3 regions of the Ornithinimicrobium flavum genome follow, and region 2 is predicted to be linked to each of the others. Evidence: predicted binding sites of a transcription regulator. Region 2 holds the regulator's gene; each other region holds the start of a gene.
What was found. The regulator LexA, encoded in region 2, represses DNA repair genes until DNA is damaged. The targets are predictions, from matches to a motif close to TCGAACANNTGTTCGA.
Positions count from the first base shown of each region.

Region 1: a site for LexA is predicted at 4,591-4,606, ahead of E3Z34_RS17240 (replicative DNA helicase). Genes of this name have one in related genera too.
Region 3: a site for LexA is predicted at 4,554-4,569, ahead of E3Z34_RS10895 (alpha-ketoglutarate-dependent dioxygenase AlkB). Genes of this name have one in related genera too.

Region 1 is NZ_CP038213.1:3,643,995-3,651,201, reverse strand. It holds gene E3Z34_RS17270 (MrpF/PhaF family protein) at 1-64, shown strand, start outside; gene mnhG (monovalent cation/H(+) antiporter subunit G) at 61-411, shown strand; gene E3Z34_RS17260 (OsmC family protein) at 468-1,034, opposite strand; gene sfnG (dimethylsulfone monooxygenase SfnG) at 1,031-2,167, opposite strand; gene E3Z34_RS17250 (flavin reductase family protein) at 2,169-2,678, opposite strand; gene E3Z34_RS17245 (MATE family efflux transporter) at 2,885-3,931, opposite strand; gene E3Z34_RS20000 (MATE family efflux transporter) at 3,820-4,254, opposite strand; gene E3Z34_RS17240 (replicative DNA helicase) at 4,627-7,207, shown strand, end outside.
Region 2 is NZ_CP038213.1:1,084,850-1,092,056, forward strand. It holds gene E3Z34_RS05080 (Sir2 family NAD-dependent protein deacetylase) at 1-485, shown strand, start outside; gene E3Z34_RS05085 (DUF2382 domain-containing protein) at 592-1,620, shown strand; gene E3Z34_RS05090 (PRC-barrel domain-containing protein) at 1,782-2,114, shown strand; gene lexA (transcriptional repressor LexA) at 2,266-2,994, opposite strand; gene E3Z34_RS17615 (hypothetical protein) at 3,261-3,434, shown strand; gene E3Z34_RS05100 (LysM peptidoglycan-binding domain-containing protein) at 3,452-3,670, shown strand; gene E3Z34_RS05105 (hypothetical protein) at 3,696-4,364, opposite strand; gene E3Z34_RS05110 (glycoside hydrolase family 65 protein) at 4,466-7,018, opposite strand; gene E3Z34_RS05115 (HAD family hydrolase) at 7,105-7,207, opposite strand, start outside.
Region 3 is NZ_CP038213.1:2,319,524-2,326,730, forward strand. It holds gene E3Z34_RS10865 (metal ABC transporter substrate-binding protein) at 1-756, shown strand, start outside; gene E3Z34_RS10870 (metal ABC transporter ATP-binding protein) at 753-1,505, shown strand; gene E3Z34_RS10875 (metal ABC transporter permease) at 1,502-2,515, shown strand; gene E3Z34_RS10880 (Fur family transcriptional regulator) at 2,512-2,907, shown strand; gene E3Z34_RS10885 (isoprenyl transferase) at 2,924-3,712, opposite strand; gene recO (DNA repair protein RecO) at 3,715-4,446, opposite strand; gene E3Z34_RS10895 (alpha-ketoglutarate-dependent dioxygenase AlkB) at 4,652-5,287, shown strand; gene E3Z34_RS19510 (putative PEP-binding protein) at 5,295-5,858, opposite strand; partial or broken gene E3Z34_RS10905 (phosphoenolpyruvate-utilizing N-terminal domain-containing protein) at 5,959-7,207, opposite strand, start outside.

The DNA.
Region 1 (7,207 bases), 1.2 Mb from region 2:
CTCGCTGGGCCGGGGAGCCACCCGGGCCCCGCAACCGGGCGGGCGGACGGGGGGTGCGTCATGAGCCTCACCGACGTGCTCGACGTCGCCGGGCTGGTCTGCCTGCTGCTGGGGGCCATGCTGTGCGTGGCCGCCTCGGTCGGGCTGCTGCGCTTCCCCGACCTCCTGACCCGCATGCACGCGGGCACCAAGCCCCAGGTCCTGGGCGTCCTGCTCGTGATCCTGGGGGTGGGCCTGCGCACCCGCTCGGGTCTGGACGTCGGGATGCTCGTGCTCATCGGCGTCTTCCAGCTGCTCACCATCCCGGCCGGTGCGCACATGGTGGGCCGGGCCGGCTTCCGCACCGGGCAGATCGCGCCGACCGACATCCACCTGGGGCGTTCCAGCGGGGCCCAGCACGACAGCACCTGAGACGCTCACGCCGGCCGCACGCTCACGCCGGCCGCACGCTCACGCCAGCCGGACGCTCACGCCAGCCGGACGCTCAGCCCCGCGGGCTCGGTCAGCGTGCGGGCCACGACGCAGTAGCGCTCGGTGAGCTGGACCAGCTTGTCCACCTGCTCCGGGGCGGCCGGGCGGCCGTCCGCGGTGAGCACCTCGAGGTCCAGGACGAGCTCGACGTCGCCCAGCCCGACCCGGGCCTCCCGGTCCAGGCCGAGGGTCCCGCGGGCGTCCCAGGTCGTGCTGGCCCGCACCTGCGCCCGACGCAGCTCCAGCCCGAGGGCGGTGGCGACGGCGGCGAGCGTGACCCCCGCGCAGGCCACGAGGGCCTGCAGGACCAGGTCGGCGGAGCACGCGCGGGAGCCGTCCCCGCCCGCACCGGGGTGGAGCCCGGCGACGAGGTCACCGGCCCACGTCGGCACCGTCGCCGTGAGGGACCGCTGGTCCACCGTCGCCGACGCCTCCGCGGGAATGACGGCGCTGGCCGGGTCGTCGCGGTAGCGCGCCTTGACCGGCCGCTGCTGCTGGCGCAGGCTCGCACCCAGCGCGGCGACGTCGAGGGGTGTCGTCCCCGCCGGGTCCGGCACGCTCACGCCACCGCCCCCGTCGCTGCGGCGGTGGCCGCCGCGGTGCGGGGCTCGACGCCATACCCCTGCGCCTCGAGCTCGCGGACCAGCGGGATCACCTGCTCCCCGAAGCGCTCGACCTCCTCGCGGACGTGGAGGAAGCCGCACAGCAGCACGTCCACCCCGGCCGCCTTGAGGTCCAGGACCCGGCGGGCGACCTGATCGGGGGTGCCGACGAGACCGGTGCGGAAGCCGTCGTTGTACTGCACCAGGTCGCGGAAGTCGGAGTCGACCCACATCCCCTTCCGGTCCTGGGTCGACCGCCCAGCCTGCCGCACCGCCTCGCCGAAGGCGTGCACCTTCTCGACGTCGGCCCGCTCGACGATCTCCTCGACGACCCGCCGGGCCTCCGCCTCGGTGTCCCGCACGACGGCGAAGCCGTTGAGGCCGAAGCGGACGTCGTCCTCCCGACCATGGCGGGCGGCCCGCGCGCGGACGTCCACGACCTGCTCCCGGACGCCCTCGACAGAGTTGCCGTTCATGAAGTAGACGTCCGAGAGCCGGCCGGCCATCTCGCGGGCGGCGCTGGAGTTGCCGCCCTGGAAGACCTCGGGGGCGCGGGACGGGGCGGGGCGGAAGACGGCTTCCCGGGTGCGGTAGAAGTCGCCGCGGAAGGTGAAGGGCTCCTCCGCCCACAGACCCCGGAGCACCTCGATGAACTCCTCGGCCCGCCGGTAGCGCTCCTCGTGCTCGAGCCAGTCCAGGCCGAGCCGGGTGTACTCGTCCTTGAACCAGCCGGACACCACGTTGAGCGCCAGCCGGCCGCCGTGCAGCTCCTGGGCCGTGGCGGCGAGCTTGGCCAGGATGTGGGGCGGCCACTGGCCCGGGTGGACGGCGGCGATGACGCGCAGGCGCTCGGTGCGGCCGAGCAGCCCCAGGGAGAAGCTCACCGACTCGTGCTGGGCGTCGGCGCCGTAGCTGGCCAGGTAGCGCACCTGGGTCAGGGCGTAGTCGAAGCCGACCCGCTCGGCGGTGCGGGCCACGTCGATGTTGTAGGCGGGTCCGTGGTCGGTGCGCTGCTCCACGGTGGAGACGACCAGGCCCCCGGAGACGTTGGGCACCCAGTAGGCGAAGGACAGCGGCTGGTCGTGAACGGACATCTCAGGCTCCGATCTGGTGCGGGGCGGCGAAGCGCCCGGCGTGGTGAAGGAGGGTGTGCTGGGCGGGGGAGGCCACGGAGGTGGTGTGCACCCGGGCGATGGCCACGAAGGAGTCCCCGGCGTCGACGAGGTCGGTCAGGGTGGTGACCAGCCGGGCGTTGACGTCGTGGAGGCGGGGCAGGCCGTCCTGCCAGCCCCAGGTGCCGTCCTCGACGAAGCGTCGGGTGCGGTCGGCGGCGAACCGCGCGGCCACGACGTCCTGGTGGGAGGCGAGGAGGTGCAGGGCGGCTCGTCGGCTGCGGGCCAGGGTGACCAGGGACGAGGAGGTCTTGGCGACGTTGAAGCTCACCAGCGGCGGGTCGAGGCTGACCGAGACGACGGAGATGGCGGTGAAGCCCACCGGATCGGCGTCGTCGGCGGCGGCCGAGGTGATGACCCAGGTGCTGGCGGTGGGGCGCCGGAAGAGGCTGCGCAGGTCGGCGGGGGGTGGATGCAGGGCGGTGACGGACATAACGGTTCTCCAGAAGAATCTTCGGGTATGCGGCAGCGGCCGAGGTGGACGTCGGCGGCGGGGAGGGGGAGGTCGGAGGCGGCGGTCAGCGCAGACAGGCGGCCTGGGCGCGAACCGCCCAGGGCATCAGCCGCATCGCTTCCGGAGAACGCATGGCAGGACTAGATCACAGATTCTTCGGATATGTCAAACATGGCACCGTGGTGTCAGGCGCCGACGACCATCCACCGGTCGCCCCGGGATCGCCCCCAGAGCAGGGCGGCACGCACCGCCATGAAGCCGGTGAAGGCGACCCACAGCCAGACCAGGCCGGTCGCGCCGGTGACGCCCGACAGGACCACGCCGAGCACCATCGGGACGTAGGCGAGCGTGGCGATCGTCTGGGCCCCGGCCAGCCAGCGGGTGTCGCCCGCCCCGATGAGGACGCCGTCGAGGATGAACGCGATCCCGGCGACCGGCTGCCCCACGGCGACGACGAGGAGGGCGGCGGCCAGGGCGGTCCGCACGTCCGGGTCCTGGCTGAAGCCGAGCGGCACGACGCGGTGCAGCGCGACGATGAGGACGGTGAGGATCACCCCGAACCACACCGACCACCGCACCATGAGCGCGGTCGTCTCCCGGGTGCTCGCGACGTCCCCGGCGCCCAGCGAGCGCCCGGTCAGGGCCTGCGCGGCGATCGCCAGCGCGTCCAGGGCGAAGGCCAGGGCCGTCCACACGGTCATCGCGACCTGGTGGGCGGCCAGCGGGGCGTCCCCCAGCCCGGCCGCGGCCCAGGTGGTGAGCAGCAGGGCCGCCCGCAGCGCGACCGTCCGCACGATGAGGGGCACCCCGTCCAGGGCCGCCCGCAGCACGCCCGCGTGGTGCAGGGTGAGGGTCGCGCCCAGCCGTCGGGCCCCCCGCACGACGACCAGGACCAGGCCGATCGCCATACCCGTCTGGGCCACGACCGTCCCGATCGCGGCGCCGGCGATGCCCCAGCCCACCCCGTGCACGAGGAGGAGGGAGAGGACGGCGTTGCCGGTGAAGCCGGCGACCGCGGCGACCAGCGGGGTCCGGGTGTCCTGCAGCCCCCGGAGCACCCCGGTGGTGGCCAGCACGACGAGCATGGGCGGGATGCCGAGCGCGGACCAGCGCAGGTAGGTCACCGCCTCGGTGACGACCTCGGGGCTGGCGCCGAAGAGCTCCACGAGCGGCTGGGCGGCGAGCAGGACGACGAGGGTGCCGACGGCACCCAGCAGGAGGGCCAGCCAGATGCCGTCCACCCCCGCGCTGACCGCGCCGCGCTCGTCCCCGGGCCGAGGCGGCGGGCCACGACGGCGGTGGTGCCGTAGGCCAGGAAGATGAAGAGGTTGACCGCCGTGAGCAGGACGGCGCTGGCCACGCCCAGCCCGGCGAGGGCCGATGTGCCGAGGTGGCCCACGATGGCCGAGTCGGCCAGGAGGAAGAGCGGCTCGGCGATGAGAGCGAGGAAGGCCGGCACCGCGAGGCGCAGGATCTCCCGCGCCGGAGCAGGATGCCGTGGGCCCGGCTCTGTCTCCGCCCCCGGCTCTGCCCCCTCGTCCTCGTCCGCCGTCACGCGGGTCAGTGTCTCAGCCGCCCGGGGAGGCGGGTGGGACCCGGGTGGTGCCGTGGACGAAACTTCTTCCCGTCCACAGCCTGTGTGTCGCGTCCACACTGGTCAGAGGCCTGATGTGACGCAAGTTCCCGCTGAGTCCACATCGTTGTCCACAGGCCTGCCGCGCGTGGCGTGGGAGCGTCCACCGTCCGTGCACACGTGGTCCACACCTCGTCCACAGGGGATGGCTGCACGGTCGTCAAGGAGGACGTACGGTGGGGTGTCCCGCGCCCGGGGGAGGCCGTCCCGAGGCTCTCCGAGCGCCGGCGAGGGTGTGTCGGTGGCCGGTGGTGTCATGCGAACAGGCGTCCGACGAGCGTGAGGGAGCAGGGTATGGCACTGAGCGAGATGGAGGTCTACGGACCGCCGCAGGAGGGGCCGTCCGGGGGTCCGGAGGACCGGCTGCCGCCGCAGGACGTCGCGGCGGAGCAGAGCGCCCTGGGCTCGATGATGCTCTCCAAGGATGCGATCGCCGAGTGCTCGGAGATCGTCACGGCGCAGGACTTCTACCGCCCGGCCCACGAGCGCATCTACGAGGCCTGCGTCGACCTCTACTCGCGGGGCGAGCCCGTGGATGCGATCACGGTCGCCGACGAGCTGACCAAGCGCGGCGACCTGCAGCGCATCGGAGGCTCGGCCTACCTCCACCAGCTCATCGCGGCGGTGCCGACCGCGGCGAACGCCTCGTTCTACGCCGAGATCGTCGCCGAGCGGGCGGTGCTGCGCCGGTTGGTGGACGCCGGCACGCGCATCGTGCAGATCGGCTACGCCGGGGGTGACGTCGAGGACGTCGTCAACCAGGCCCAGGCCGAGGTCTACGCCGTGGCCGACAAGCGCGGTGGTGACGACTACCACCCGCTGTCCGACCTGATCGAGCCGACCCTGGACGAGATCGAGCACGCCGCCGGTCAGTCGGGGGACATGACGGGGGTGCCCACCGGCTTCACCGACCTGGACGAGCTGACCAACGGCCTGCACCCGGGGCAGATGATCATCGTCGCGGCGAGGCCAGCTGTGGGCAAGTCGACCTTCGCTTTGGACATCGCGCGGGCGGCCGCGATCAAGGCCAACATGCCCACCGTCGTCTTCAGCCTGGAGATGAGCCGCACGGAGATCACGATGCGTCTGCTCTCGGCCGAGTCCGAGATCGCGCTGCAGAACATGCGCAAGGGCAACATGCGCGACCGGGACTGGACCAAGCTGGCCGAGACGCAGGGCCGCATCACCAACGCGCCCCTCTTCATCGACGACAGCCCCAACATGTCGTTGATGGAGATCCGCGCCAAGTGCCGCCGGCTCAAGCAGCGGCACAACCTCAAGCTGGTGATCGTCGACTACCTGCAGCTCATGAGCTCGGGCAAGCGCGTCGAGTCCCGCCAGCAGGAGGTCGCCGAGTTCTCCCGTGCGCTGAAGCTGCTCGCCAAGGAGCTCGAGGTCCCGCTCATCGCGCTCTCCCAGCTCAACCGTGGCCCGGAGCAGCGGACGGACAAGAAGCCGCAGATGAGCGACCTGAGGGAGTCGGGTTGTCTGACGGCGGACACCCGGGTCCTGAGGGCCGACACCGGGGCCGAGGTGACGATGGGTGAGCTCCACCGGACGGGTGAACGGGACGTGCCGGTCTGGTCGCTGGACGACTCCCTGCGCTACGTACGGAGGCACCTGACCCACGTCTTCCCGACGGGCACCAAGCCGGTGTTCCGCCTGACGCTCACCTCCGGCAAGACGGTCCGCGCGACGGAGAACCACCCCTTCCTGACCTATGACGGGTGGCGTCCGCTGGGTGACCTGCGCCCCGGCGACCGGCTCGCTGTCCCGCGGCACGTGCCGGCGCCGGAGACGCACCAGCCCTGGACGGAGGACGACCGCGTCGTTCTGCTGGCCCACATGCTGGGGGACGGTTCGATGGTGCGACGCCAAGCTCTCCGGTACGCCTCGGTCGACGAGGAGAACCTCCGTGCGGTGTCTCAGGCTGCGCTCTCCTTCGGTGTCGTGGCCGTCCGCGACGACCACCCCGCTGCCCGCTGCACCAGCCTGCGTCTCCGGGCTCCGTTCCCGCTCGCTCGGGGACGGAGGCACCCGATCGTGGCCTGGCTGGACGAGCTGGGTGTCTTCGGCCTGCGCAGCCACGAGAAGTTCGTCCCCGAGTCGTTGTTCCACGCGTCCAAGCGGCAGATCGCCCTCTTCCTGCACCACCTCTGGGCCACCGACGGCTCGGTCACGGTGAACAGGGCGCAGAACGGGGGGCGGATCTACTACGCGACGACGAGTCGGCGACTGGCCGACGACGTCTCGCAGCTCCTGCTGCGCTTCGGGATCAGCACCCGCCTCAGGACGGTGCGAAAGGAGGGCTACCGCAACGGCTACACCCTGGACATCTCGGGCGCCGACAGCCAGCGTCGCTTCCTGCAGGAGATCGGTGTGTTCGGGGGCCGGTCGGCCTCTGCCGCCCAACTCCTGGGGATCATCCGGGACCGCCAGGGGAACACCAACGTGGACACCGTGCCGCCGCAGGTCTGGGACGACGTGCGGCAGGTCATCGTGGACAAGGGCATGACGGCGCGTCAGTTCCAGAAGGAGCTGGGGATGTCGTCCTGCGGATCCGCGCTGTCCAACAGCGCCCCCTCCCGCGAGCGTCTCAGGCGGGTCGCCGCTGTCCTCGACAGCGCCGAGCTGGAGCTTTTCGCCGTGAACGACGTCTTCTGGGACGAGGTTGCGAGCATCGAGCTGGACGGCGTCGAGGAGGTCTACGACGCCACCGTCCTGGGCAATCACAACTTCGTGGCCAACGGCATCGCCGTCCACAACTCCATCGAGCAGGACGCCGACGTCGTCATCCTGCTGCACCGGGAGTCGCTCTACGAACGGGAGTCACCTCGCGAGGGGGAGGCGGACGTCATCGTGGCGAAGCACCGCA
Region 2 (7,207 bases):
AGTGCCTGGACTGCAGCGAGCGGACCACCCGGGAGCAGGTCCACGCCTGGCTCACCGAGGCGAACCCCGGGTTCCTGCGCCGGGCCAGCGACCCCGCTCAGGTTCGTCCGGACGGTGACGTGGCCCTGCCGGAGGCGTTGGTCGGTTCCTTCCGCGCGCCCCGGTGCCTCGTGTGCGGCGGGGACGTCCTCAAGCCGGACGTCGTCTTCTTCGGGGGGTCGGTGGACAAGCCGGTCGTCGCCCACGCCTTCGACCTGCTGGGACAGGCGCGGCTGCTGCTGGTGCTGGGCTCCTCGCTGCGGGTCATGAGCGGCTACCGCTTCGTGCGCCGGGCGGCTCGGGAGGGCATCCCGGTGGCCGTCGTCACCCGGGGCGACACGCGTGGGGAGGGTGAGCCGACGGTGCAGCTGGACGCCCTCCTGGGGGACGTCCTGCCGCGGCTCGTTGCCGATGTGACGCGTGGGGTCGAGGAGCCGCACCCCTGAGGGTGGGGGTGCCGTTTCATCGGGCCAGTGCCCGGGGACCTTTGCTTGACTCGATGAGCACGCCCGGTCCCCGCGACCGGGGTATCCGACTGATGGAGGAGCGCACGTGAGCATCACCCAGGAGCAGATCAACGACCTCTACGACGCCGAGGTCGTGACCCAGGACGACGACAACCTCGGTGGGGTCGGTGAGGTGTACCTCGACGACCAGACCGGCGAGCCGTCGTGGATCTCGGTCAAGACGGGCTGGTTCGGTGCCCGGCAGAGCCTGGTCCCTCTGCAGGACGCGGACCTCTCCGGCGGGCGGATCCGTGTCCCGCACACCAAGGACACCATCAAGAACGCGCCGAACGTCGACGCGGACCAGCACCTGTCGGAGGAGGAGCAGGACGAGCTCTTCCGCTACTACAGCGGGGCGGGTGTCGACACGAGCCGCTACGGCGCCGACGGGTTGGACGACCGTCGCGACGTGACCGAGGCCGACCCGGCCGTCGCCGGCGGCTTCAGCGCCGGGGGCGCCGACAGTGACCTGGACCGCGACCGAGGGACGCTGGCGGACACCGACCGCGACTCGGACGTGGACCGCGACCGCGGAGCGGGGCTCGGCGGGGACCGTGACCTGGACGTCGACCGGGACCGCGGTGCCGAGCTCGGTGGGGGTGTGGGCCGCGAGCGTGAGGGGTCCATGACCCTGCACGAGGAGCAGGTGGACGTCGGGACCGAGCGCGTCGAGACGGGGAGGGTGCGGCTGCGCAAGCACGTCGTGACCGACCAGGAGACCGTCACCGTGCCGGTGCAGCGTGAGGAGTTCGAGGTCGTCCGGGAGCCGGTGGCCGGTGAGGACGCCCGGGACGGCGCTCGGCTGGGTGAGGACGAGGCTGAGGTCACGCTGCACGAGGAGCGCCCTGTCGTGGACAAGGACGTGGTCGCCACCGAGCGCGTCGGCCTGGAGAAGCAGACCGTCACCGACGAGCAGCAGGTCGTCACCGACGTCTCGCACGAGGAGGTCGACGTCGACCGGGACACCACGGGAGACGCCGGGATCGCTGACGGTGGACCCCGCCAGGGGGACTGGGACGGCGACGGCGTGCGTGGCGAGGGCCTGGACCTGGACGGTGACAACCGCCGCGGCTGAGCCCCGCTGATCCTGCCCGACGGCCGCGTCCACCCCGGTGGAGGCGGCCGTCGGCGTCGGCGACCCAGGGCCTGAGGTGCACGTCTTGCAGCAGCGGCAGGGGGTGTGGTGTGATCCTCGGCGGCACGGGTGGTCTCCCGGGCGCCGGCATGGAGGTGGCCGTGATCACGCAGGAACAGCTCAACGCGCTCTACGACGCGGACGTGGTGGACCAGGACGGCGAGAAGGTCGGCGCGCTGGACCAGGTCTACATCGACAACGCCACGGGCGACCCTGCCTGGCTGACCGTCCGGACCGGGTGGATCGCCGGTCGCCGGTGCTTCTGCCCCCTGTCCAACGCCGAGATCGTCGACGCGCAGATCCGTCTGGCCTACACCGTCGAGATGATCAAGGGTGCTCCTGACATCCCCGTCGACCGGCACCTGACGGAGGACGAGGAGGAGCAGCTCCTGGAGTACTACTCCGTCGACGAGGGCCCCGCGCCCTCGGCCTGAGCAGCCCACCCGGCCCTCGCGCGGCCGTCGTCCCCCACCTCCGGCCGGCGGTATGACGTTGCCGCATGGCGACGCCGCCCCCGGCTGAGGATGGAGGATGCCGGGGGCGGCGTCGCGGTCGGTGGGCCGGCGGGCCGGCGGGGAGGAGAGGTCAGACGCGTCGCAGGACGGCCGTGACCTTGCCGAGGATGACGGCGTGGTCGCCGTCGATCGGCTCGTAGGCGGGGTTGTGGGGGATGAGCCAGGTCTTGCCGTTGGTGTTGCGGAACGTCTTCACCGTGGCCTCGTTGTCCAGCATCGCCGCCACGATGTCGCCGTTCACGGCCGTCGGCTGACGACGCACCACCACCCAGTCACCGTCGCAGATGGCGGCGTCCACCATCGAGTCGCCCACCACGTTGAGCAGGAAGAGCTCGCCGTCGCCGACGAGCTGCCGGGGCAGCGGGAAGACGTCCTCCACGGCCTCCTCCGCCAGGATCGGTCCACCGGCGGCGATCCGGCCCACGAGCGGGACGTAGGACGGGCGGGGGCGGGAGTCACCGATCCCCGTCTCGTCGTAGGTCGTCTCGGTCGTGGGGCTCACCGTGCCCCCGTCGGTGTCACCGCGGCGGTAGCCGTGCCCCTCTGCGCCGGGGTTGACGACCTCGATGGCACGAGGACGGTGCGGGTCGCGCCGCAGGAAACCCTTGCGCTCGAGCATCTTCAGCTGGTGCGCCACCGAGCTGGGGGAGGTCAGGCCCACCGCGTCACCGATCTCGCGCAGGCTGGGCGGGTAGCCCCGGGCGTCGACCGAGTCGCGGATGACGTCGAGGACGCGCCGCTGCCGGTTGGTGAGCGTCGCCCCACCGTCCCGGTCGGGCATCTCGTGAATCGTGGCCATGCTCTCCATCCCCTCGTCCGATGCTGCACCGGTCGTCCGGAGGTGCCCGGCCGGCCAGGCTGCCCGGGCATCAGCCCAGGTCAGCGGGTCTGTCGGTGGCGGGTGATTGTGTCACCGACATGAGCACAGCCTACGTGAGCAGCCCTGGCCGGACAAACATCTGTTCGGTCGGCGTGTCGACAACGTCGGACATCCGTGCTATCAATAGGACAGACGTCCGATCGGACACACGTCCGAGCCGGACCTCCCTGAGGAAGGTGACCAGCATGAGCACTGCGACCCTCGACCACCCGGTCCTGGCCCTGCCGGCCGCGCTGCGCCCCGGCGCGCGGCGCGCCGCCCGAGCCACCTGCGGCTCGTGGAGCCGTCGGCGCCGACGGCCTCGCGGACGACCCGCCGTCGGGCGCTGCGCATCACGCGTCGAGGGCGGCTGGCCCTGACGAGCAGCCTGACCCTCGTGGTGGCCCTCGTCGTCGCCTCCGTCATCGGCCTTTTGGGGCCCGCGGGAGCGACGACCTCGGTGGTCGTCGAGCCCGGCATGACCCTGTCTCAGATCGCGGCCGAGCAGCTGCCGGACGTCCCGCTGAGCCGGGCGATCGTCGACATCCAGCAGGCCAACAGGTTGTCGACGACGTCCATCGCGGCGGGTCAGGAGCTGGTGATCCCGTCCCGCTGAGCCGGATCGCCGTCTCCGAGGACCGTCAGCCGGCGCGCCCGTCCTCCGGCGCGGCAGCAGGGGGGCCGTCCGCGTCGCCGCCCTGCGGGGCCTGCTCCCCCGGCTGGGTGTCGCCTGCCGTGGAGTGCACGGCGTCCCACACGACGGGCAGCTGCTCGGAGGGGATGAAGTATCCGGCGATGTGCGGGTCGAACATCAGGCCCGCGATGCCCGACTCCTGGTAGACCTGGGCCGACTCCACGATCTCGGACGGGGGCAGCGCGATCGCCCTCAGATCGTCCTCCTCGCGGATCATGCCGTTCTCCACCGCGAAGTGCCGGGCTCGCTCGGCCGTCGTGAAGGTCAGCAGCATGAGCTGGTCCTGGATCACCGCGGCGGCGGGTGACTCCTGGCCCTCGTCGCCGACCGCGATGAACCACCAGTGCCCCAGATCCATGGTCAGCCGCCACAGGGCGGTCATGCCGACGCGGTCCTCCGGCCCGGTGACGCGGGCCGCGAGCAGGTCGGTCTGGCTCGCCTCCACGCCGTCGTCGCCCGCCTTTGCGTCGTCGCCGGTGGTCCGAGCGCCGCGGGGCGCGGCCTGCCCGGCCCCGGGGTCGTCCGCGCGGCTGGGGCCCTGCCCCTCGTAGATCGAGTCCTCCGGCGAGGTCGACCGGTCGTCCTCCTGGAAGGGCAGTGCCGTGGGATCGCTCATGCTCCCCATCCGACCACACCCGGGCGGGACCACCAAGCCCCGCGCGGTCCGGAGCGGTCGTGTCCTGCGGGTTCACCCCCGGGGCGCCGACGAGCGCAGGGTCAGGTGGGAGGCTGGTCCGAGCTGCCCGGCGGTCGGTGCACGGGCACGGGTCCGGTCGGGTCGACGACCTCGTGCGACCAGCTGTGCGGCACCACGCCGGTGGGGTCGGGGGCGCTGTCCCTCGCCCGCTGCGGGTCGCGCTCCGTGGGTGAGCCCTGCTGGGCGGTGTGCCCGAAGGGGGCACCGCCATCCCGGGGGCCGTGACCGTCCATCGTCACCAGCACCTCCTCCCGGCCGACGTCCACCCGCTCGCCCCGCACGGCCACCTGCACCGCCTCGCCTGTCTCCACCCGCAGGGCCAGCGATTCCTGAGCCACCCGCACCCGCAGCCGCGAGCCGCGCCACCGCATACGCCACGTCAGGGTCTCCCAGCCCTCGGGGAGCCGCGGGTCGAGGCTGAGCACGCCGCCGTGGTCCCGCATCCCGCCGAAGCCCGCCACCAGCGCGCTCCACGTCCCGCCGCTGGAGGCGACGTGCACCCCCTCGGAGGTGTTGTCGTGCCGGTCGTCCAGGTCGACGAACAGGCCGGTGTGGAAGTAGCGCAGCGCTAGCTCGTCATACCCCACCTCCGCGGCCATGATCGCCTGGACCACCGCCGACAAGGACGAGTCACCGGTGGTGATCGGGTCGTAGTAGTCGAAGTCGGCCCGCTTCTCGGGCTGGGTGAACTGGTCGCCGGCCAGGTAGAGGGCCAGCACGACGTCGGCCTGCTTGAGCACCTGGAAGCGGTAGATGACCAGCGGGTGGTAGTGCAGGAGCAGCGGGCGCTTCTCGTCCGGCGTCTCGTCGAGGTTCCAGATCTCCCGCTCGAGGAAGTGCGCGTCCTGGGGGTGCACGCCGGTCTGCTCGTCGTAGGGGATGAACATGCCGTCGGCGGCCCGCTCCCAGGCCTCGACCTCGTGCTCGCCCAGCCGGAGCCGGGCGCCGGCCCGGGCCAGGCCCCTGGGGTCGGAGACCTGCAGCTCGCGCACCGCCTCGACAGCCGCGCGCAGGTTGAGCTGCGCCATGACGTTGGTGAAGAGGTTGTCGTTGACGACGGTCGTGTACTCGTCCGGGCCGGTCACCGAGTGGATGTGGAAGCGGGTGTCCCCGTTGGTCTGCCAGAAGCCCAGGTCCACCCACAACCGGGCGGTCTCGACCAGGATGTCGACCCCCTGGTCGAGGAGGAACTGGCGGTCGCCCGTGGCCCGGACGTACCGCATGAGCGCGTAGGCGATGTCGGCGTTGATGTGGTACTGCGCCGTGCCCGCCGCGTAGAAGGCGGAGGCCTCCTCGCCGTTGATGGTCCGCCACGGGAAGAGCGCGCCGTACTGCGCCATCTCCGCGGCCCGGCGCCGCGCGGCGTCGAGCATCCCGTGCCGGAAGCGCAGCGCGTTGCGGGCCGCCTGCGGGTGGGTGTGGACCAGGAAGGGCAGGACGTAGCACTCGGTGTCCCAGAAGTAGTGTCCGCCGTAGCCGGAGCCGGTCAGCCCCTTGGCGGCGATCCCGTGCGCACCGGCCCGGAGCGTGGCCTGCCCGAGCTGGAAGAGGTTCCAGCGCACGGCCTGCTGGACGTGCTCGAGACCCTTGCCCTCGACCTCCACGTCGGACTCCAGCCAGAAGCGCGCCCAGCTCTCGGCGTGCTCGGCACGCAGGGCCTCCAGGCCCCGCTCGGCCGCGCGGTCCAGGGTGCGGGCGCACCGGTCGGCGAGCTCTCGCGGCGGGACGCCGCGGGAGGTGTGGACGGCCACCATCTTGGTGAGGCGCACCGGGCGTCCCTCCCGGGCGTCGACCCGGAAGACGCACTTGCCGACGTCCGGCGAGAGCGTGGAACTCTCGCTGAAGGAGTTGTCGGTCTCGAGGGTGTGGTCGACCATCGTCGCGATCGTCATGCCCGAGCTGCGGGTGCGGTAGCCCAGCAGCAGGCGCCCCTCGACGTCCTCGTGGAGCACCGGCTGGAGGACGCGGTGTTCGAAGGCCTCGGCGCGTCGGGGGTCCGCGGCCTCGCCCAGCGCCTGGGCGCGCACGTGGTACTCGTCCGAGCCGTCCTGCCGGTTGAGCAGCTGGCTGGAGACGGTGACGGCGGCGTGGCCGTCCAGCATCTCGACCTCGAAGGTCATCACCGCCAGGTGGCGCTCCACCACCGAGGTCATCCGGGTGCTGCTGATCCGCACCCGCTTGCCGGAGCTGGTGCGACACACGACGTCCCGCGTGAGGATGCCGGTGCGCAGGTCGATCGCCCGCTCGTACTGCTCCAGGTCCGCGGTCGCCAGCAGGAGCGGCTCGTCGTCGACGTAGAGCTTGATCGTCTTGGGGTCCGGCACGTCCACGATCGTCTGCCCGACGCGCGCGAGGCCGTAGGCGTCCTCGGCGTGGTGGATGTCCCAGGTCTCGTGGAAGCCGTTGACGTAGGTGCCGTGGGTGTGGGTGTCCCGGCCCTCCTCGACGTTGCCCCGCATCCCGAGGTAGCCGTTGGACACGGAGAAGAGGGTCTCGGTCACACCGAGGTCCTCGCGGTCGTAGGCGGTCTCCACCAGGCGCCAGGGGTCCAGGGGGAAGCGGCTGCGGTCCATCGGGTCCACCGGCTCCGGCGGGCGGTGCCGCGACCCGAGCGGACCGACCGGGTATGCGGTGGCCTCCCGGCCCTTGCGGCCGCCGGTCACGGGAGGAGCCGCGCCAGGTCGGTGACGACCTCGTCGGCGCCGTGCTCGCGGAGCGTCTCGGCGCCCACCCCGCGGTCGACCCCGATGACCCGGGCGAAA
Region 3 (7,207 bases), 1.2 Mb from region 2:
GCCGCCGAGGTGTCGACGCTCACCCGGCCCGGCCTGGACCCCCACGACGTCGAGCTCTCCCCCCGGGAGGTCGGCGCCCTGGGGGCGGCGGACCTGGTCATCTACTCCTCGGGTATACAGCCGGCCGTGGACCGGGCGGTGGAGACCCAGGCCCAGGGCCACGCCCTGGACGTCGCGACGGCGGCGGACCTGCTGGCCCTCGGGGAGAGCGAGGACGAGCACGCCGACCACGGGGACGAGGACCCGCACTTCTGGCTCGACCCCGAGCGGTACGGCGCCGTCGCGCTCGTCATCGCCGACCGGCTGGCACAGCTGGATCCGGCCCGCGCCGCCGCCTACGAGGCGAACGCCGCCGCGGTGGTCTCCGACCTGGAGGAGCTGGACCAGGAGTTCGCGGACGGTCTGGCCCGGTGCGACAGCCGCGAGCTCGTGACGACGCACGAGGCGTTCGGCTACCTGGCGCAGCGCTACGACCTGCACCAGACAGGCATCACCGGGATCTCCCCGGAGTCCGAGCCGTCTGCCGCCCGCCTCGCGGAGATCTCCGCGCAGGTCCGTGAGCAGGGGGTGAGGACCGTCTACGCGGAGCCGCTCCTGAGCGACGCCATCGCGCGCACCGTCGCCCAGGAGACGGGGGCGCGGGTCCTCACGCTCGACCCCGCGGACGGTCTGACGCAGGAGTCGGCGGGCGAGGACTACCTGGAGATCATGCGGGCCAACCTCGCGGCCCTGCAGGAGGGGCTGGGCTGCTCGTGAGCACCGCCCCCGCCACCGTGCCACCCGTGATCCGGCTCCACCGGGCCACCTTCGGCTACCAGGGCCGCCCTGTCGTCAGCGACGTCGACCTCGAGGTCCGTTCCGGGGAGGTGCTGGCCGTGCTGGGCCCCAACGGGTCGGGCAAGACGACGCTGGTCAAGGGCCTGCTCGGGCTGTCCGAGCACCTCTCCGGGGAGGCCTCGGTGCTCGGCACCCCGCTGGCCCGGCTCCGCGACCGGACGCGCATCGGCTACGTCCCGCAGCGGCACACCCTCGTGGGCGGGGTCCGGGCCACGGTCGGCGAGGTCGTCGGGACCGGGCTGCTCGCCACCCGCCCCTGGTGGCGCCCCGCGCGTCGGGCCGACCGCACGGCGGTGCAGGAGGCCCTGGAGGCGGTGGGGCTGGGCGACCGGGCCAGGTTCGACATCGAGACGCTGTCCGGGGGGCAGCAGCGGCGGGTGCTCATCGCCCGGGCCCTGGTCGTGCGTCCCGAGGTCCTCGTCATGGACGAGCCGACCGCCGGGGTGGACCGGGCCAGCCAGGCCGTCCTCGCGGGGGTCCTGCAACGGCTCGGGGAGACCGGCACCACCATGCTCGTCGTCACGCACGAGCTGAGCGCGCTCCGCGGGGTGGTGGACCGCATCCTCGAGGTGGACCTCGGACGGCTGGCCTTCGACGGCCCCCCGGAGGCGTACGCCGACCACCAGGCCGGCCTGGCACGGGCCTCCCGGCGCGGGGGTGCGGCGTGAGCGAGATGCTGTCGCTGGAGTTCATGCGCAACGCCCTGCTGGCCGCCCTGTGCGTCGGCCTCGCCGCCCCCCTGGTCGGGATCTTCCTCGTCCAGCGGCGGCTCTCCCTCATCGGGGACGGCCTGGGTCACGTGGCCCTCGCGGGGGTGGCCGTCGGCGTCGTCACGCAGAACAACCCGGTCTGGACCGCGCTCGTCGCGGCCGTCCTGGCCGCCGTCGCCATCGAGCTGGTGCGGGCCCGCGGCCGCACGTCGGGGGATCTCGCCCTGGCGCTGATGTTCTACGGGGGCATCGCGGCCGGCGTGGTCATCATCAACAGGGCCGACGGGTCGCAGACGACGAACCTCACCGGCTTCCTCTTCGGCTCGATCACCACCACCTCTCGGGAGGACGTGCTCGTCTTCGCCGTCCTGTCCGTCCTCATCGTCGGCATCACCTGGGTGCTGCGGGAGCGCTTCTTCGCCGTCGCGGGGGACGAGGAGCACGCCCGGGCCTCGGGCCTGCCGGTGCTGGGCCTCAACATCCTGCTGGCCGTGCTCACCGCGGTCACGGTGGTCGTGTCCATGCGGGTCATCGGGCTGCTCCTCATCAGCGCCCTGATGATCCTGCCGAACGCCGCCTCCCAGCAGTTCGCCCGCAGTTTCCGGTCGGCGGCCTGGTGGGCGCTGGTGCTGGGCGTGGTCGCCGCGGTCGGCGGGGTGGCCCTCTCCTACTCCGCCGACACCGCCACCGGCGGGACCATCGTGCTCATGTCGATCGGGATCTTCGTGCTCGCCGCGACCGCCAGCTGGGTGCGGCGTGCCGTCGCCGCCGCGCGGCACCGGCACGCCGAGCGGCACCTGCACGAGCACGGGCCCGGGTGCGGCCACGAGGCCGTCCTCCACGAGGACCACGTCGACTACCTGCACGACGGGCACCGGCACGCCGCCCACGAGGGTCACTACGACGAGCACGGTGAGCATCCGCATACCCCCGACGAGACGCCCGTGCGCACGGAGGCGAGCCGATGAGACCGACGACCCGACGACCCACCCGGCAGCAGCTCGCGGTCATGGAGCAGCTGGGCGAGCGGGAGGACTTCACCAGCGCCCAGGAGCTCCACGCGCAGCTGCGGGAGGGCGGGGCCAAGGTGGGCCTGGCCACCGTCTACCGCACCCTGGCCTCGCTCGCCGCCGCCGGCGAGGTGGACACCCTGCGCACGGACGAGGGGGAGGCGGTCTACCGCCGCTGCTCCCGCGGCCACCACCACCACCTGGTCTGCCGGGTGTGCGGCCGGACCGTGGAGATCGACGGGCCCGCCGTGGAGCGGTGGGCGGACACGGTCGCCGCCGAGCACGGCTTCACCCAGGTCGAGCACACGCTGGAGGTCTTCGGCGTGTGCTCCGCCTGCGGGACGACCTGACCCGCGACCTGCCCGATCAGCTCGTCGGGGTGTCCACCGCCCCGCCGTAGCGCCGGTCCCTCGACGCGTACTGCTCGATCGCGGCCCAGAGGTGGCGCCGGTCGTAGTCGGGCCAGAGGACGTCCTGGAAGACCATCTCGGCGTAGGCGCTCTGCCAGAGCAGGAAGTTGGACGTCCGCTGCTCCCCCGAGGACCGCACGAACAGGTCGACGTCCGGCACCTCCGGGTGGTAGAGGTAGCGCCCGATGGTGCGCTCGTCGATCCCGCGGGGGTTGAGCCGTCCGGCCCGGACGTCCTCGCCGATCGCCCGCACCGCGTCCGCGAGCTCGGCCCGGCCTCCGTAGTTGACGCAGAAGTTCAGCGTGATGACGTCGTTGTCCCGGGTGCGCTCCTCGGCGTCACGCAGCTCGGAGATCACCGAGCGCCAGAGCCGGGGCGTCCGGCCCGACCACACGACGCGCACCCCCCAGGAGTCGAGCTCGTCGCGGCGGCGGTGGATGACGTCACGGTTGAAGCCCATGAGGAAGCGGACCTCGTCGGGGCTGCGGCGCCAGTTCTCGGTGGAGAAGGCGTAGGCGCTGATGCACCGGACCCCGATCTCGATCCCGCCGGCGATGACGTCCAGGAGCGAGGCCTCCCCCGCCTCGTGCCCCTGGGTCCGGCGCAGCCCTCGCTGGTTGGCCCACCGGCCGTTGCCGTCCATGACGATGGCGACGTGCCGGGGGACGAGGTCCAGCGGCACCGCGGGCGGGCGTGCCCCCGACGGGTGCGGGGTCGGGCGCTGCGTCGGGCGGGGGGCGGCCATGGCTAGGAGGTCCTCTCGACGTGCCGGAGCGAGCGCACCCCGCGCTCGAGGTGCCACTGGAGGTAGGCCGCCACCAACCCGCTCGCCTCGTGCCGGTGGCGTCCCTGGCTCGCGTCGGCGACGCCCCAGTCGCCGCTGAACAGGGCCGCGAGGAGGGCGAAGGTCTCGGGGGCGGGCGCGGTGGACCCGGCCGGACGGCATACCGGGCAGACCGCCCCTCCCGAGGGGACGTGGAAGGCGCGGTGCGGCCCGGTCATGCCGCAGCGGGCGCAGTCCACGAAGCTGGCCCGCCACCCCCCGATGGCCAGCGCCCGGATGAGGTAGGAGTCCAGGACCAGGCGCGGGTCGTGCTCACCCCCGGCCAGGGCGGCGAGCCCCCCGGCGAGCAGGCGGAAGTGCTGGGTCGCGGGCTGACCCTCCTCGGTGAGCTGGTCGCACGTCTCGAGCATGACGTTGGCCGCGGTGAAGGCTGGGTAGTCACGGGCGATCGCCTCGCCGTAGGGCGCGAGCCCGTCGGCCTGGGTGACGGTGTCCAGGTTGCGGCCCTCGTAGCACTGGACGTCCACGACCATTCCCGGCTCCAGCCGCGCGCCGAACTTGCTCCTGGTCCGCCGCACCCCCTTGGCGACAGCCCGCACCTTGCCCCGGCCACGGGTGAGCAGCGTGACGATCCGGTCTGCCTCGCCCAGCTTGTGCGTCCGCAGCACGATGGCTGCTTCGCGATAGGTGGGCATGCCGACCATTCTCCCCCACGCGACCGGACGCGCGTTCCTGCCACACCGGACGCGCGTTCCTGCCACATACCCCCCTGTTTCCTCGACCGGACCTGTGGACAACCGTCACGAACGCGCGTCCGGTCGGGAGGGGGCTGTGGACAACTGTCAGAAACGCGCGTCCGGTGGTGGCGCGATCGTGGACAGGTGTTCTATCCTTGTCGGTATGATGCTGCAGGGGTCGCTGCTGGACCAGGTCGAGGAGGTCGGGCTGCGCAGCCTGGGGAGCGCGGTGCGACGCACCGTGCTGGACCACGGAGCGTGGATCGACGTCCGGCCGGGGTGGGTCACGGGGTCGGACGAGCTGTTCACCCGGCTCGCCCTCGGCGGACCGGCCGGTGTCCAGTGGCGCGGGGAGCAGCGCACCATGTGGGACAAGCAGGTGACGACGCCGCGGCTGCTGCGGTTCTACCGGGAGGCGGAGCCGCTGCCCGACCCCGTCCTCGAGCAGGCGCGGACCACCCTGTCCGACCACTACGCGGGCGAGCTGGGCGAGCCCTTCGCCACGGCCGGCATGTGCCTCTATCGCGACGGGCGCGACAGCGTCGCCTGGCACGGCGACCGGTTCGGCCGGGCCGCCGAGCACAACACCATGGTGGCGATCGTGTCGCTGGGGGCGCCCAGGGCGTTGCTGCTGCGCCCCCGGGGCGGCGGTGCCAGCCTGCGCCACGTGCTGGGCCACGGCGACCTGCTGGTCATGGGCGGCAGCTGCCAGCGGACCTGGGACCATTGCGTCCCCAAGACCAGCACCCCCGTGGGCCCGCGGATCAGCATCCAGTTCCGCCCGCGCGGGGTGCGCTGAGCGGGCCCTAGACGGACCGGTCCAGCAGCGCCCGCACCTCCGCCGCTCCCCCGCACGCCTCCGCGGCCGTCGCGAGCTCCTGGAGCTGGGTCAGGGTCGCCGCACGCAGCCGCGCCTTCACCGTCGGCACCGAGGCCGCCGTCGAGCTGATCTCCCGGACCCCCAGGCCGACCAGGAGCGCCGCCACGTCCGGGTCGGCCGCCATCTCCCCGCACAGGCTCACGACGACCCCCTCCGGCGCCCGGTCGCAGACCTGCCTGATGAGCTGCAGCACGGAGGGGTCGAGGGGGTCCGACCACGGGGCGACCCGGGGGTTGCCGCGTTCGGCCGCCAGGGTGTACTGGCTCAGGTCGTTGCTGCCGATCGAGAGCACATCCAGGCCTTCTGCCACCCGGTCAGCGCGCAGGGCCACGGCCGGCACCTCGGCCATGATCCCCACGCCCAGACCGGGCGGGATCCCCCGGTGACCACCGCGGGCCGCGGCCTCCCCCAGGCGCTCCCGGGCCCAGTCCACGTCCTCCCGGGTGGTGACCATCGGGAAGGTCACCGTGACGCGGTGCCGGGTCGCCACCGTGCAGATCGCCTCGAGCTGGTCGAGCAGGAGGGGGGTCCTCCCGGAACGCCCGCAGCCCGCGAACCCCTAGGAAGGGGTTCTCCTCGGGCTTGGCCCGCAGGAACGGCAGGGTCTTGTCCCCGCCGACGTCCCAGGACCGGAAGGTCACGGGATAGGGGTGGTAGGCGGTCGCGATCGCCTCGTAGGCGTCCACCTGCTCCCGCACGCTCGGCGCCTCGGTCCACCGGGAGAAGACCGCCTCGGTCCGGACGAGCCCGCAGCCCTCGGCCCCCAGACCGGCCCCCAGCCGGGCCACGGCCAGCGAGGAGGCGTTCGCCCGGACCGTGATCCGCGTGCCGTCGCGGGTGAGCGCCGGCAGGTGCGCGTCGGCGAGGGCCCGGGCCCGCACCGACCGTCGGCGCTCCAGCACCCGCTCGAAGGCGGCCCGCACCTCCGGTGGCGGATCGACCTCCAGCCGGCGGCTGCGGACGTCGAAGGCCAGGACGGTGCCCTCGGGGACGTCGGCCCCGGACCCCACGCCGGTGAGGACGGGAACACCTCGTGAGCGGGCGATGAGGACCCCGTGGCCGAGCCCGCTGCCGGAGCGCGTGACGACCCCGAGCACCGACTCCGCGTCCAGGGAGATGGCCAGGGCCGGGTCCAGGTCGTCGACCACCAGCACGCCCCGCCCGACGGCCTCCGGCTCCTCCGCCCCGCGCAGGATGCGCAGGACCCGGTCACCCACGCTCCGCACGTCGGTGGCCCGCTCCCGCTGGTAGGCGTCCGGGAGCTCGCCGAACGCCTCGGCGATGCCGGCGACGGCGTCGCGCCAGGCCACGGCTGCCGCTGCCCCGCCCCTGATGCGCGCCGAGACGTCCTCCTGCAGCTCGGGGTCCCGGAGCATGATCGCGTGCGCGGCGAAGACCTCGGCCTCCCCGTGGCCGAGGTGCCTCTGGGCCCGCTCCTCCAGCTGGGCCAGGCGGTCGACGGCCTCGGCCACGGCCTCATCGACGGCCCGCTGCTCCTCCTCGGGGTCACCCGCCTCCAGCTCGCTCAGCTCCAGGACGGCGCGCGGGATGATGGCAGGCCCGACCGCCGCCTCGAGACCGGTGCCGGCCACCCCCGGCTCGGTGGAGACGGAGGCCGGGACGGGCACCTCGAGGTCGGCCGTTGGCTCCGCGCCCACGGGGGGCAGGTCGCCGAAGGCGGACGCCGCGAGCTCCTCCAGGGAGTCCAGCAGCTCCTGGGCACCGGGCCCCCGGGCCTCGGCGACCACCACGTGCCCCCGGCGGGCGTCGAGGGTGGCGACCGCGGTGATGCTGCGCCCGTCGACCGGTCCGCGCCCCGAGGTGCGGTTGGTCAGCCTC